Regions from separate parts of the Fundicoccus sp. Sow4_D5 genome, predicted to be linked through region 2. Evidence: predicted binding sites of a transcription regulator. Region 2 holds the regulator's gene; the other holds the start of a gene.

Region 1 (8,145 bases), on a different contig from region 2:
GGAAAAATTGGTTTTGAACCAAACCAGTTAATAAAGATGACTGCGATAATCACTAAGGAAACTAAGGGCGACTCAAAGGATTGTAGTATCGGGTTCATCGCGAGTAATAATAAACCTAAACCTGCTAAAGCAGACAGTAACACGGTTCTAGGAATGATGCGGCGTAACCAATCGCCAATAAAGGCACCTGACATTTCAATTAAAGCTTCTAAGAAACACCAACCTAAAGCGACCTTCCAAGCATAATACATATCACCCGTTTGTTGGGCAATCGGCTGAATCACTAAGAAAATCACAATAAAGATAGACGGTGCGCTAGCCCCTGAAGGTAAAGCCGTGACATCTTGTCGACCCGTCTTCTTGACTAAGTTTTTCCCAGCGTACCAATAAAAGAAACCTGCGACAAAAATTGCTAAACCAAAACCAGGCATAATATTCTTATAAACGAACGAGGCTGGAAAACCAACGGTATAAATCAATAAACCTGCCAAAGTGAAAAAGTTTGTTAAGTTATTAGCCAAGAGACCGAAAAATGCGCCCCAATCACCTTTTTTCCAGTGTAAAAATTCTCCCATGATGAGTAGCTCCTTTATTTTTTTGCAACATCGGCCGAATATTGCTTATTTATGTTACCATCAGTATAATTGCTGTAAGCGTTTTTAAATATAGCTAAACTATACTCTTATTTTATTGTTTACTTAGGCAATTTGCCTAAGACACCGACTATGAAAGGATTTTATATGCTAACAATTAAAGAATTCTTGAGAATACCAGAGTTTGCTGATTTCAGATTAGTCACCAATACAAGTGAAACTTCATTAGAAAATACCGTTTCAGCCGTCAACATCATGGATAACCCGGATGCCATCGATTGGTTTTCACCCGGTGAATTACTTCTCACCCGGTGAATTACTTCTCACCTCTGGCTATTTTGTCAAGGATAGTTTTGCTAAACAAAAAGCCGTGATGATGAAGCTAAAAAATATTAATTGTCCCGCACTGTGTATCAAGCCGCACCAATACTTAAAAACAATTTCTCAAGAGATGATAGACTTTGCTAATTCATTGGATCTTCCGATTATTGAATTACCTTATGGCTTATCTTTTTCGAAAATCACCCATATTATTCTGAGTGAAATTATTGAATCGTCGACCATCACTAATAAACGTGCTCTGACACTTCATCAAGAATTTTTCTCATTATCTTTAAATGGTGGTGGAGCAGAAAAAATATCAAAAACCCTCGCCGAGATGTTGGGGAAAACCGTGGTATTATTGGACCAATACTTTGAAATGCTTCATTTTGCTAACCCGAAGAAGCACACACAGATTGTCAATCGTCTGCTAGCTAAGGAAGAGTTTGCAACAACTTTTAGAGAAGATTTTTTTGACTCTTTGCCTCCGTCGTTTGAACTACTGAAGAAGCCAATTATTCGGGAAATCCAATGGCATAAACAAACAGAGTACATTGCGATTAGTCCCATTAATATTCAGAATAAACATTATGGCTATATTCTGCTGTTTTTAAAAGAAGCAGGTTTATCTCAATTGGACTATTTAGCCTTAGAATACAGTTCGATGTCCTATGCACTTGAAAGAATTCGTAGTGAGGAATTGGCTCGTTCGAAGAATAAAGTGAAGAAAGATTTTTTAGTCGAATTACTTGGGCATCACCAATTAACGCCGGAACAACTGACGCGCTTGGCAAGCCTTCATCATATCAACGACCAGGTTGCTTACACGATTTCGATAATTGAAATTCACTATACAAAGGACGAGAAAAAAGAGCCGCTTTTACAGAAAAATATTGAACATCAAGCACGTAAACAACTGCTTGCCAAATTAGATCGCAGTTATCCCAAACTTAAATTCATTGTGAACAGCTTTAGTGATCAAGGAAAAATTATTGTTTTGACTGAAAGTTCAAGCGCAGAAAAATCTGAGGAGATAAAAAGAGGGCAAGCCTTGCTCAACTACTTAGGCCAGCCCAAGCATATCCAAAAGTTAAAATTAATCATCGGTGGTTCCGCGGATTTCACACATTTAGCTAAGCCTTATCAAAGAGCGGTGAAAACCCTCGATATTTGCAAAAAATTCCCTCTAGATCGCGATTTAATTCATTATCAAGATTTATTGGTTCACAATTTCCTTTTGAATGTCTTCTCAAAAGACCAAATGGAAAGCTTTGTAGAAACCACCTTGGGCGATCTTTACCGCTATGAACAAGCCAACAAAACTCAATACTTAGAGACTCTCTTTACATGGATTAACCAAAACGGTAATACAAGTCAAACGGCATTAGTCTTGTATACTCACCGTAATACTGTTATCTATCGCCTGGAAAAAATCGAAGAAATTCTAAAAACTGACCTCAAAGACCCTAACGAAATACTCAAATATCAACTTGCCCTCATAATGAGATACCTCAAATAAAACTGGCTCAATCGAAACGAGCACTTCCCAAGCCTAGAAAACCAAGCGAGCACGACTAAAGAAAACAATCAGTCGGGCTCGCTTTAATTTAAATGTTGCATGGCAGCTTGAGTTTTGCCAGAAACGGTACGAGTAGCTGATGTGAGCTTGAGTGAATCAACAACTCATCAGTTCGCTTCAATCCTAATCTTCAATTTCTAATTTTCGTCAGCAAAACCGCTAACGGCACACAAAAACTCAATACACAAAAATAGCTTCTGTTTTCCCAAGAAAACAGAAGCTAGTCTAAACTCATCGAATTAATCGCGGTAAACAGTTTGGGTCTGATTCATATAAGCATAACACAGACCAATCAAAATCCCGCCGCCGACATAATTGCCAACAAAAGCTGCTGACCATTGTCGAAGGATATTTAAAACGTCAAAGCCGCTAATTAAAGTTGCTTGATTGTACATCACTAAAGAAAATGAGCCGAAATTAGCAATCACATGGTCGTAGCCTAAATAAACAAACATAAAGACCGCTACCAAAATAACAGATACCCGGGCTGAGCTGTTTTTAATTAACAGAAAACCTAAGATAGCAATATTCACAAATACATTTGCCAGAATTCCTTCGACAAAAATTTGCCCAGTTGGTTTTGCCAACTTTCCAGCAACCGTCGTGACTAGATAACTTGACTCACTCAGGCTCATGAAAGGGGCGCTGAAACTTGCCAGCCAGCCAATCAATAAAGCTCCCACCAAGTTGAAGAGGGTACAGTATAATAAAATTTTCACAGCCTTTGAGATGTTGATTGATTTATAATACACTCCGGCTGTTAAAAACATCATGTTGGATGTCGCCAATTCCGTGTTGAGGAATAAGACAAATACTAAGCCCCAAGCGAACAAAAAAGCAAAAACAAACTTACCTAGAGCTGGATGAATTAACATACTATTATCAGCTGCAATCCCACCGACAGCCGTTGTTAAGGTCAAGAATGCCCCCGCTAAAGTCGCCCTTAAAGCGTAGCGCCACTTGCTTTCATTAAATAATGCTTCTTTTTTATGACAGGCCTTAGCGATTGTCGTCGAAAAATTTGTTACTCCCAATTCCATATTAATCCCTCCCGATGATTATGTCATTGTTTATTATATCACAAACTCCAGGCGATTCAATAGGTCTATATATGAAAATACATCGTCGGCGCCGCCCACCTGAGGTCTAGTTACTCTGATATCAAAGGAGTCATTTACTCAAATGTACAGACGAAAAAACCTCACAGGCGTGAGGTTCTAGCGTTTATTCGTTGAAATATTTTTCGTACAAGCTTGCTAGAGCTTTCTTCTGGTCCTTAATCGCAATCGCAAAAATCATACTGATTTCGGACGCCCCTTGGTTAATCATGCGAATGTTAATGTTTTTCTCAGCCAAAGCACTCGTGGCTTTATTGGCTAAACCAGTCACATCACGCATGCCTTCGCCCACAATAACCATCATGGCTAAATCTTCTTCGATTTGCACCCATTCTGGATTCAATTTATCTTGGATTTCTTGCACAATTTGGTTTAACTCATTATCTTTTAGACGGTGAGAGCGAATAATGATCGAGATGTTATCAATTCCTGAAGGAATATGCTCAATCGAAATATTATGGTCTTCAAAAATTTGTAGCAAACGACGCGTGTAACCCACTTCGCGGTTTAATAAATACTGTCGCATCGTAATGGCCGTAAACCCTTCATCACTACTAATCCCGATGACAGGATATTCGCTGACATCACGACGCTCCGCCACAATCCGTGTACCTTTAATTTCCGGCTGATTGGTGTTACGGATTTGAACGGGGATTTTCACTTGATACAAAGGCTCCAGCGCCTCATCATGAAAAATGCTGAAACCTGAGTAAGATAGTTCTCGCATTTCTCGGTAAGTAATAGCATTAATCGCGTGAGGATTGCGAACATGACCCGGGTGAGCAGAGAAGATGTAACTTTGGTCAGTAAAGTTCTCGTAGACATCGGCTTCTAAACCGCGAGCCACAATAGCCCCAGTGATATCAGAACCGCCACGTGGGAAAGTAACGATGTCGCCTTTCTTCGAATAACCAAAGAAACCTGGAATCACGATCAAAGACTCGTTTCCAATCAATTGCTTCAAATTATCATAGGATTCGGGTAATAGTTGGGCGTTTGAAGGCTCATCTGTTACAAAAATACCTGCATCTTTGGGAGATAAGTAGGCCGATTGGATGCCTAGGCTAGTTAAATAATCACTGACAACTTGTGCATTAAAATCTTCACCGGCTGACTTTAAGGCATCTAATAATCGTGCCTCATCTTTGATCATCGCCAAATAGCCACGCAAAGTTCGGTCGAAACGCTCGATTAGAGCGGTTGATAAACCTAATTCCTCAACAATCAACAGATACCGTTTGAGTATACTCTCAAGGGCAGGTTGAACATCAAGCCCTGCTAAATGGTTTGTAAATAAAGCAATTAATAAATCAGTCACTTTCGTATCCGATTCTTCACGCTTACCTGGCGCGCTAACAACAACTGCTCGAATATCTGGGTCATTTTTAATAATATTGGCAACCTTTTTAATCTGGCTCGCAGAACTTAAAGAACTACCTCCGAATTTCGCTACTTTCATATACATACGTCCTTTTTATTCATTTCATCTCTTACAATAATACAATAACGGCTAGCAAAAACATAGCATTTACGGTAAAATAATTATAATTAGATGAGAAAACAATGAAGAAGGTAGAGGAAGATAAGAATATGAAGATCGCAATTCTAGGTTTAGGTACGGTAGGTTCTGGAGTCGTTGAACTCTTACAAATTAATCACGAGAAAATCAGTCAGTCGATTGGCGAAACGCTAACCGTTACTCATGCTTTTGTCAATGATGTGACGAAGCAACGTGACGTTGATCTGACAGGGATAACCATCACCGATGATATCAATACAATCTATGAAAGCGATGTGGATTTGGTGGTCGAAGTCATGGGCGGCATTGAAAAAACGCGTGCCATTATTCAGCGCTTCCTAGCCAATGGCGTGCATGTTGTCACAGCAAACAAAGATTTACTGGCCTTACATATCGATGAATTAAGTCAACTGGCGAATCAGCACAAAGTGGTGCTAGCCTATGAAGCTAGCGTTGCCGGTGGCATTCCGGTTATCCGTGGGATTCAAACGGGACTTAACAGTAACCAAATCAGCCAAGTGTTGGGTATTCTCAACGGTACTAGCAACTATATTCTGACACGCATGACCCAAGATGGTTGGGATTACCAGGCTGCTCTAAATAAAGCCCAAGCACTCGGTTATGCGGAAGCCGATCCAACCAATGACGTCGAGGGCTTCGATGCCGGTCGCAAAATAGCGCTCTTATCGCGTTTGGCTTACAACAGGTCCATTCAATTAGATCATGTCAAACACCGTGGCATTTCAAACGTAGAAGTGGTTGACCTAGACTATGCAAATCAAGCAGGTCTAGTCATGAAACTGTTAGGAAAAAGCCGCCACGATGCTGACAAAGATATGGTTTCTGTCAATGTGGAACCAGTCTTACTACCAATGACGCATCAATTGGCCCATGTCAATGATGCGATGAACAGTGTGTTTGTCAAAGGTAATGGCGTAGGTGAAGTCATGTTTTACGGTCCAGGAGCAGGTGGCCTTGAAACGGCCTCGGCAATTGTTTCGGATGTCATGAACATTACCAGTGCTACGCAGCAGGCCAATAAGATACCAAATCAAAGCGCCACGATTGTGGCAGACCAAACGGCCAGATCATATTATGTCCGCCTGGCTGAAAAACCTCATGACAGTGAGAGCTTGGCAGAAATCGTCGCAAACGACCAGGACTTTGTCGCGATTACGACAGTCCTTACCCCGACAGAATTGGAACAACTGGAGAAGACAGCGGAGGTCTTAGCCGCTTATCCGATTGAAGGAAAAGAATGGAGTTAGAAAGTCATGACAAGTGATAAGGACATATTTTACTGTAAAGTTCCCGCCACTAGTGCTAATTTAGGGGTCGGTTTTGATTCAATTGGTTTAGCGGTTGATAAATTTTTAACGATTAAAGCTTGGGAAAGTGATTTATGGCAAGTTGATTTTGAACAAGCCTTTCTAAACGTTTTACCACGTGATGAAGCAAATTTGGTGGTTCAAACGGCAAAAGCAATTGCCAAACAATATGGTAAAGAGCTACCAACTTTGCATCTGCATATGGCGAGTGAGATTCCTTTAACACATGGACTCGGCAGTTCGTCGAGCGCGATTGTTGCCGGGATTGAATTGGCCAATCACTTTGCCGATTTAAACTTAACATCACATGAGCGAATTTTATTGGGGAGCCAAATTGAAGGACATCCGGATAATATTGGGCCTTGTGTGACAGGTGGCTTATTCGTGGGGTATTATGCCAATCAAGAAGTATTTTACCAGACGGCAGATTTTGCTGGTGTCAGTTTAATTTTAAGTGTGCCAGCTTACGAATTAAGTACCCAAGAAGCGCGCCGAATTTTACCTCAAAACTATAAACACTCAGAAGCTGCCGAACAAAATGCGATAGGTAATGTGATGTTGATGGCGATGTTAAATGGGGATTATGATACCATGGGGCAGATGATGATGCGTGATATGTTGCATGAACCTTACCGTCAACAATTAATCGAACAGTTTCAACCGGTCAAAGACCTTGCATTGGCACAAGGGGCCTACGCAACGGTGATTAGTGGAGCAGGGCCGACGATTCTAACGTTATCTGCTCAAGACAAGGTTGACCAAATCTTAGCGGTCTTAAAAGCGGAAGTCCCTTCGTGTGACCATGAAGCTGTAGCTATTTACCGTCATTAAATGATTTGCCAAGTGACCCAATCGCTTAAGAGTCAAGCTAATCATCAACCGTAGGATTCCGTTTGTGAATCCTACGGTTTTTCATTTATAAGACATATTAATCGGGCTGTAAAAGTATTTGTATTATAGTAAAATTATCAAAAGTTGTGAAAACTAAAGCCCTATTGTGTGATGAGTTATTGTCGTTTGTTGGGTTTTGATTGGTCAAACGGGTATTTATGGAAAATTATTTAGCCAGATGAGCGAGTGTGGCGGCTTGGTTAGGATTTGTGCCCATGAGTTTCTTATCGGTGGATGATTCGATGAGTCACTAGGTTCAAGCGGTGTCGACGATTAATTTCGATCAAGGGTCGATGAGTGATGAGGAGTATATTCGAAGTGTTCTGACGCAGTTTAATGAGTTGGACGGTTATCGTTCAAAGATGAGCGATGAGATGACGGGCGGATCGACGGTGATGATTTACGACAAAGCGACTGAGGCGACGAAAGTGACGAAAGTGACGACGGTCATTGTGGCGAGTGACTATAGATGAGTTAATGACTTTGCTTAATTATGTTTATAATGATGGCTTGATGATTTCGGAAGAGGTATCTTACTTAGAGTCTTCTACCTCTTTTATGAGTGCTTTAAATCCTGATTTTGAAGCGCAAGTTAAAAAAGTGCGCTCGCTAGTCGGGGAAGACTTTAGTACTGACGCCACCGGCTGAAGGACTTGAGGTGGACGCTTCAGATAATATGTTCTTGGCAGAAGCTATCGAGTTTACAGAGATTACTAAGGAAGGTGACGTAGTGACGGTGACGATTGATGCTGAAAGCTATATGACTGAAAATCCTGAGATGTCGTCTTTATAACCT
Region 2 (8,145 bases):
GAGATAAGTCATCTGAGAAATGCCACTAGTCGCATGCGTATGTAGGTTAAGGGGAACATCAATCACCGCCTTGATCGCAGGGATTAATTGACGAGCAACAGCAGGCGTTAGAATGCCTGCCATATCTTTAATACAAATTGAATCTGCGCCCATCGCCAAATATTGCTTGGCCAAGTCTGTATAATAATCGATCGTATGCACATCACTAATCGTATAACAAATCGCCAATTGGGCATGAGCTTGGTATTTGTGGACAGCTTTGAGCGAGGCCTCCAAATTACGAGGGTCATTCAAGGCGTCAAATATCCGGAAGATATCAATGCCGTTTTCAACGGCTTTTTCGACAAACTTATCAACAATATCATCCGCATAATGTCGATAGCCAATTAAGTTTTGTCCGCGCAACAACATCATCAGTTTGGTATTCGGCGTCCGCTTGCGTATCTCACGTAGCCTTTCCCAGGGATCTTCATCTAAGAAACGTATGGCAGCATCATAAGTCGCCCCACCCCAACATTCAAGGGCATAATAGCCTGCTTGATCCATTGTTTCCACAATGGGGAGCATATCGGCCGTTGACATGCGAGTGGCCATCAAACTTTGATGCGCATCCCGTAACACTGTCTCATTGAACAGTACACTGGTCATAAAATCCACCTCTCCTTATTTGTTTTATTCATCTTCTATTATAAGCTAAACCGCTTGGTTTTGTAATCGTTTCCATCATTTTTGACGAATAGTTTTTAAGTGGGAGTGTTCGGTCTTCGTTTAGGCTGTTCTTGGTCATTCTTTTGTGACTGGTGAGCATTCTAGGAGACAATGGTTAACTGTTATTGACGCACAAAAAAGCCCCGTGGGGCCATGATTTGCTTATTTTCCCTGACTTTAGTAGGTTGTTTGTTTTAAATGGGTGAGGCGTTCGTAGAAGAGTTGGTGGCTTTTGCCGATGAGGGTAAAGCCGATGTCGAGGAGGAAGAGGAGTTGGGCGGTGCTGGTGACCAGGAGGCCGCCGAGTGGTAGGATTATGTCGGTGCCTGTTTGACTTTGGGTGGCGACGAGTGTGGCGGGGAGGTAGAATAGTGGGTTGGCCAGTAGTAGTGAGTTGAGTAAAAGTTGACGGATAGCCAGGGATGGGATTGTCGCTCTGCCGCTTTCTTGGTGGATGATGCGGATTTTGACGAGGGCTTTGCCTGGCGTCGAGCCTTGCCAAATGATTGGGATTAAGACGAAATAGTTGGTTGAAACGATTAAATAATGTGTATAGTTAGCGAGCGTAAGTGCTGGCCAGCCGATGCTAAGGAATTGGACGGTCGTTGCTAGTATTAGCCAGTCAAGGGCGTAAGCTGCTAGGCGGCGGGTGAAACTGACGTGTTGGCTTGTAGTCCTGGCACTTTGGTTGAGTTGGGTGACGGACGGTATGACGAACGACAACAGGGGTTCTACCGCATAACCGAGGCCGGCCCCTAGAGTGTTGGTAATCAGATCATCGACTTCAAACAGTCGGTAGGGTCTTGGGTAAATAAAATACAGGCCGGATAATTGCGTTAGTTCGAAAAAGAGCGATAGTGCCAAGCCCGCTAAGAGGGCCTGTTTGGCGTTGATTTTAGTTAAATAACGTAAGTAAACGCCGAATGGTAGTGTCAACATAATGTTGAAAAAGGGTTGTAGGAATACTTGTTGTTTAAGTGCTGGAATGTAGCTTGTTGGGTCTGTGAGGTTTAGGACTGAGTATTGTCTGAATTGGCGGACGACTCTCAGCGGTTCTAGCAAGGTGCGCGGGCTAGTCATTTGGGCGACTTCTTCAATGCTAGGAAGTGGTAGAATGACTAAAAAGTAAGCGCAGAGTAAATAAAAACCAAAGCTAAAAACTATGAATGTTTTAAATTTAGAGATTGAGCCGAACTTGCGGTATTGATGGATCGCGTAGGGTAGAACGGCCAGTGCGGCTAGGACTGGGAATAGGAAAACGGCGGTTAGGATTGGTAACATGTAGGCGCGCATCATGTCAGAATGCTCCTTTCTTGGGTTATGTGTGGGAATTTTGACAGACTGGTTTTGTCTGTTAGTGTGAGTGTTTCTATCCATTATATAAATTATCATTTTTGAGTACAAGGCTTGTGTGGCGGATATATAGTAAATTGCTTATGAATTATAGATGAAACAACAGGCGCCTAGTGATTTAGGTGGGTATATTTTAGAAGTGACAATATTTTTATTAACTAGCGCATTCGACTATCCTTGATATACTCCTTATAAGAGAGCTGGTATAAAATTATGATAGCAGCTTATTTTTTACTATTAGAGAGTGCCAAAGAACAGGTAGACGAAATCCTTACCATAGAGAAGCATTTACCCAATAATCAACCTCTCCATTTAGAAATAAGTAAGTCAATACGGTATGTTTCTTCCGATATTGAATCGGCTCTAGATTACATTGCTCATGATTTATACGTATCTTAAAATGACCAATAAAAATAAATCTGAAAGTTCTATCAAACAAGCTCAAAGAAAAGTAAACTCTTCTTCTCATAAAAAAGAACAGTCTTTCAATAAGTTTATGAAAGATTCTTTCCCAAGTTTGCAAACAGAATATCCAGATATTTTCTTATTGTTACAACTAATTCAAACTTTTAACTTTAATCCAATAGAGGATCATTGCTTATATAAACTTAACGATAGTGTGAATGTCAGTAAACATAGACACTTTACAAAGAATTCACTGTATCAGAAGGGTATCATTAGAAATTTTTAATACCAAGGTCTTTCATTGAAAGATGTACAATTTGAGCGAGTGGGATCTATCGTGAATGTTGAATGTTGGTGGAATAGAGTTAACATCAGAAATTGCTAAATCTTTAGATAATGATTTTGATGGTGATATCATTACAATTTTCCCTGTTTCAGAAACTAATGAGCCGGTGGTTGGATTACTAGAAATAACCCTTTTAAAACACCTGAATTAGTCACTAGTTTACACAATAAGATACAAGAAATTGTATAAAAAATGAGTGCGTAGTAAATCTCGTTGTATCAGATGTCATCCAGTATTAATAGATACATAAAGTAAACTTTGGGAATTCTAATTTTCTATGTTTTTCCATTTCCTAACATAAAATTTCTTATTTCTTTATAATGTTATTTATAGTGAATTCTGTGCCGACCTTACAAAAGAGTCGGCAGGATTACGCGTGGATAGTGCCGACCTTACAATAGAGTCGGCAGGATAACAGGTGTCTAGTGCCGACCTTACATAAGAGTCGGCAGGATTACGCGTGGATAGTGCCGACCTTACAAAAGACTCGGCAGGATTACGCGTGGATAGTGCCGACCTTACAAAAGACTCGGCAGGATTACGCGTGGATAGTGCCGACCTTACAATAGAGTCGGCAGGATTACGCGTGGATAGTGCCGACCTTACAAAAGAGTCGGCAGGATAACAGGTGGCTAGTGCCGACCTTACAATAGAGTCGGCAGGATTACGCGTGGATAGTGCCGACCTTACAATAGAGTCGGCAGGATTACGCGTGGATAGTGCCGACCTTACAATAGAGTCGGCAGGATAACAGGTGGATAGTGCCGACCTTACAAAAGAGTCGGCAGGATAACAGGTGGCTAGTGCCGACCTTACAATAGACTCGGCAGGATTACGCGTGGCTAGTGCCGCCCTTACATAAGAGTCGGCAGGATAACAGGTGTCTAGTGCCGACCTTACATAAGAGTCGGCAGGATTACGCGTGGATAGTGCCGACCTTACATAAGAGTCGGCAGGATTACGCGTGGCTAGTGCCGACCTTACAATAGAGTCGGCAGGATTACGCGTGTCTAGTGCCGACCTTACAAAAGAGTCGGCAGGATTACGCGTGGCTAGTGCCGACCTTACATAAGAGTCGGCAGGATTACGCGTGGATAGTGCCGACCTTACATAAGAGTCGGCAGGATTACGCGTGGATAGTGCCGACCTTACAATAGAGTCGGCAGGATAACAGGTGGCTAGTGCCGACCTTACAATAGAGTCGGCAGGATAACAGGTGGATAGTGCCGACCTTACAATAGAGTCGGCAGGATTACGCGTGGCTAGTGCCGACCTTACAAAAGACTCGGCAGGATAACAGGTGGCTAGTGCCGACCTTACAATAGAGTCGGCAGGATAACAGGTGGATAGTGCCGACCTTACAATAGACTCGGCAGGATTACGCGTGGATAGTGCCGATCTTACAAAAGAGTCGGCAGGATAACAGGTGGCTAGTGCCGACTGCGCGGTAACTATTCTTCAAAGGTCTTGACATGTCAGCACCCAAACCTGTTCCTTATTTTCCACTCCCACTCACCCAAAAGGTGCGAGAGTTCGTCGGTCGCTTAGCCCCCTATTGTCACTAATGTAACTCCCGCCCCAATGACCCAACCCTTTTCAATCTACACAAAAACAGGCCGCTCGTTTTACCGAGGAGCCTGTTTCATTATCTTACTACTATGCTTATTTTCCCTAATTAAGTAAATTCTGACTCTAGGTCGTCGCTTTCGTCCAAGTTGCTGTCGATGAAGTAGATTAATGTTTGTAATTCATTCGTTAAGTCGACGTTTTGGACGCGGACGTGTTTGGGTACGTCGTAGCGCAGTGGCGTAAAGTTTAGAATCCCTTTGATGCCTGAGTCGATCAGACGGTCGACGATGTCGTTAGCCGATGCTTGTGGCACGGTCAAGATGACAATTTCAATCGCTTGTTGTTGGATTTGCTCCTCCAATTCGTCCATGTGGTAAACTGGCACGCCCGAGCGAATCGTTCCCACGATATCCGGGTTAATATCAAATCCTGCGCCGATACGCACGTTGTTGTTTTTACGGAAGTTGTAATTCAGTAGCGCATTTCCTAAATGCCCGACCCCAACCAAGGCAACCGACGTTAAACGGTCCTGGTTCAGCGTTTTGCTGAAAAAGTCCAATAGGTAATCCACATCGTAGCCGTAGCCACGTTTTCCTAGCGCCCCAAAGTATGAGAAGTCACGACGGATCGTCGCGCTATCGACTTTAACAGCATCACTTAATTCAGTTGATGAGATTCTTTTTTTTCCTGCATTGTGCAGAAATCTTAAATAGCGGTGATAAATCGGCAGACGTTTCGCTGTCGCTCTGGGTATATCTTTATGCATGATTTATTCCTTCTTTCACAAGTTAACTAGACTAACAAATTTTTTAATCATTTCAAGTAGATTATAGCATTTTTTCACAATCCTTGCTATTAGTTTAACTTGATGAGGGTTATTTGTCTAGCCTTGAAAGCGGATTAATTTTACTTCACTTCACAAAATATGACATTAAGCCATCTTGCAAATTTTAAGTGCTGCGTCAAGGTGTCTTGATAGTTTGCTCAATAATGTACTCATTGATAAGTAAAAGTTATAGCCTTAATTAAAGTGTTTATCGAATGCTGGCACTTACATTCACACATTCACATACTGAAGCCACATGTGATGAGCAAGTGGCTTCAGTATGTTGTTTTTTTTATTTATTTTTTATTAGTGGCGTTCTAGTCTACAAAAGGAATGCGCTTGTCTTGCAAGTCACTCCACGTTGTCAATGGCTCCACTTCATGATCTAAGTGATACACAATATTTTGACCTGATTCATCGTACTGTAACACCGCATAGTAAGGATCATGGTAGAAGAAAAACTTCCAATTGTTCTTGAAAGCTTCCGGTAAGAAGGCTTGCTTGGCCGCTACAGAGTCCATTGGATAATCATCGACAGCACCTACCCATAAAGGATTCTTGTGCGCATGCGTCAACATCAAGTCAGACATGTGAATCATGGTTTCGCCTGCTTGGTCCAGCTTGATTATTGCTAAGCCGTTTGAATGGCCACCTGTATGAATCATGGTAATGCCAGGTGCGACTTGCAACTTATCACCAAAAGTCGTTACTTGGTCTTGCACCGCTTGCCAGTTTTCTTTCAAGTAAGTGCCTTTCGTACGGTCATTAGGATGGCGAACTTCTTGCCACTCGGTTCCGGTCATGTAGATGGTCGCATTAGGGAAGGTCGAAACTAAGTCGCCTGCTTCGTTGTAACGGGTTAAACCACCGGCATGATCATTATGCATATGGGTCATCAAGACGACATGGATATCGGTTAGTTTTAAACCAAGTTGGGCGAGTGATTCCTCTATTTTGTTATCACTATGAACGCCTAGATTACGCTTTTGTTTGTCATCTAATTTGTCTGTACCTAAGCCGGTATCAATCAAATAATTTTTACCTTGATATTGAATCAAGATTGGCGCCAAGATTTCTGGAATTTGGTTGTGTTCGTTAACCGGGAAAAATCGTTGCCAAACAGCCTTAGGTACTGGACCAAATAACGTCCCTCCGTCTTGTAACTTATAACGCATCCCTTCCAACCAAGTAAGTGTCATCTCGTGAAATGTGTATTGTAGCAAATTAGTTGCCCCTTTCAGTTTTAAGTTTTTGATCAAAATAGTACTGATTCATTTGAGAGTTTAGCTTGTACCCTTCGACTCTGTTGGTTATATTGTAACATGACTTAAGTTTTTCTGGTGGGTATCATGTTGGCCTGTTTATTATTTTTACAGCTGAGTCGGTGTGAGGAGTGGCTAAGGCGCCTGTCTTCACCAGATGAACCGGTGTGAGTAGCGGCTCAATATTCAACTGAACGAGTCGAACCTTCGTGACAAGCTATTATTAAGACACTTACGCCTGTCGATTGTCATGAACCACCGACTAGCCAAGCAAGCCCATGAAAGTGAGCGGTCTATTATGGACTTTCATCGGTCACATCACGGCACCGGGAGTGACGAATGCTAGAGAGTCTTACACATTATGGCTCACTTCGCCACGATGTGAACTCCTACAAATTTACTTTTACGCACAAGCATACTGACTTTACTTGCACAGCGTCCTTATGTAATAGATTTCCACACACCCTAGCGGTGTCGTTCCCTGCAGTTCACGACGATTAAATTAGACCCACAAGACCTAAAATCGTGGCGAGTTACAACTCGCTACTCCGCCTGTCTCTTTAATACATGAAACGCGTAGCTTGCATCTAGCCAAGGGTTACAGGCTAGCGAAAAAGCTAAGCCACTGCCCGCGACTCCATTATATCCTATAGCCAGGAACCAACAGACCTATTGGCCCATCCTCTACGCGCCCCTTCAAGCCACTTTACTTCAAGCCACTACGCCTCAACTCATTGCGCCGCCTTCACACACCCTCCCAGCCCTCTCCAAACCACCAAACCTACTAATTACCCTACCACCTACCGCCATCTCACTGTCCCACCGTCCTCCCAGCCGTTTATTCCAAAACAGACGGAGCATGCGCCCCGTCCGTTTGGTGTTTAGTTGGGCGCTACTGTTTAGTAAAGGATAGCGCCTGAAGCGATGATCACGATAACTGAAATGATGGCACCAATTGTAACCACTGTGAATAGGTCTTTGAAACCATTCTTGTAGTTTAATTTAGTTAAAGTTAAGAACGTAATAACCGCACCACCGTGAGGAACGTCTGTTAAGATGTTGGCGGCAACTGAAGCAATTCGGTGAACCATTTCTGGATGCATCCCAGCATCTACGAAGTATTGACCATAAGTAGGTAATACGATTCCTAAAGCACCTGATGTTGACCCAGTGATCCCTGACATTGCTGCCGTTAATACTGTTAATTGTACTTCTGGTCCACCAGGGATGCCTAATAATAATTCAGAGAATAAGACGAAGCCTGGAGCTGCCATTACAACTGCACCAAACGCTACCGCTGAAGCAGTCGAGAATAGTGGTCCGATCGATCCTTGAGCACCAAGGCTTAATGATTGCATTGTTTTCGGAACGAAGTTACGGAATAAAACAATCGCTAATAGAATACCTACGATTAATGCGAAATAGATAACGTTTGTTTTCCAGAAGGCGTTACCGAACACTGAACCTAAAATGGCAATCGTTACTAACACTGCTAAAGGAGTGATTGAAGCCGCAAATGAAGGTAACTCACGGTCTAATACAACGACTTCTTCTTCATTTGTATGCGTTGCATACGTTTCACCTTTGGCGATTGAACGGTTTAAGATGAACTTCATATACCATAGACCCCAAATTGTCGTTGCGATCGCACCCAAGATAGATGGAATAGCGGCTGC

The links. The regulator Rex, encoded in region 2, represses fermentation and respiration genes when NADH is low (regulators of the CRP and FNR family bind a similar motif). The targets are predictions, from matches to a motif close to TTGTGAANTANTTCACAA.
Region 1: ACTQ45_RS10540 (formate/nitrite transporter family protein) is a predicted target of Rex. The motif match lies at 3,560-3,577, and genes of this name have one in related genera.

The regions. Positions count from the first base shown of each region.
Region 1 is NZ_JBQKLF010000009.1:72,767-80,911, reverse strand. It holds gene ACTQ45_RS10555 (hypothetical protein) at 1-575, opposite strand, end outside; gene ACTQ45_RS10550 (hypothetical protein) at 762-908, shown strand; gene ACTQ45_RS10545 (PucR family transcriptional regulator) at 862-2,433, shown strand; gene ACTQ45_RS10540 (formate/nitrite transporter family protein) at 2,733-3,533, opposite strand; gene ACTQ45_RS10535 (aspartate kinase) at 3,718-5,070, opposite strand; gene ACTQ45_RS10530 (homoserine dehydrogenase) at 5,175-6,398, shown strand; gene thrB (homoserine kinase) at 6,405-7,289, shown strand; gene ACTQ45_RS10520 (hypothetical protein) at 7,643-7,822, shown strand; gene ACTQ45_RS10515 (hypothetical protein) at 7,809-7,997, shown strand; gene ACTQ45_RS10510 (hypothetical protein) at 8,008-8,142, shown strand.
Region 2 is NZ_JBQKLF010000011.1:25,997-34,141, reverse strand. It holds gene ACTQ45_RS11420 (oxaloacetate decarboxylase subunit alpha) at 1-648, opposite strand, end outside; gene ACTQ45_RS11415 (VanZ family protein) at 886-2,004, opposite strand; gene ACTQ45_RS11410 (hypothetical protein) at 2,808-2,963, shown strand; gene ACTQ45_RS11405 (redox-sensing transcriptional repressor Rex) at 4,488-5,147, opposite strand; gene ACTQ45_RS11400 (MBL fold metallo-hydrolase) at 5,525-6,406, opposite strand; gene ACTQ45_RS11395 (GntP family permease) at 7,369-8,145, opposite strand, start outside.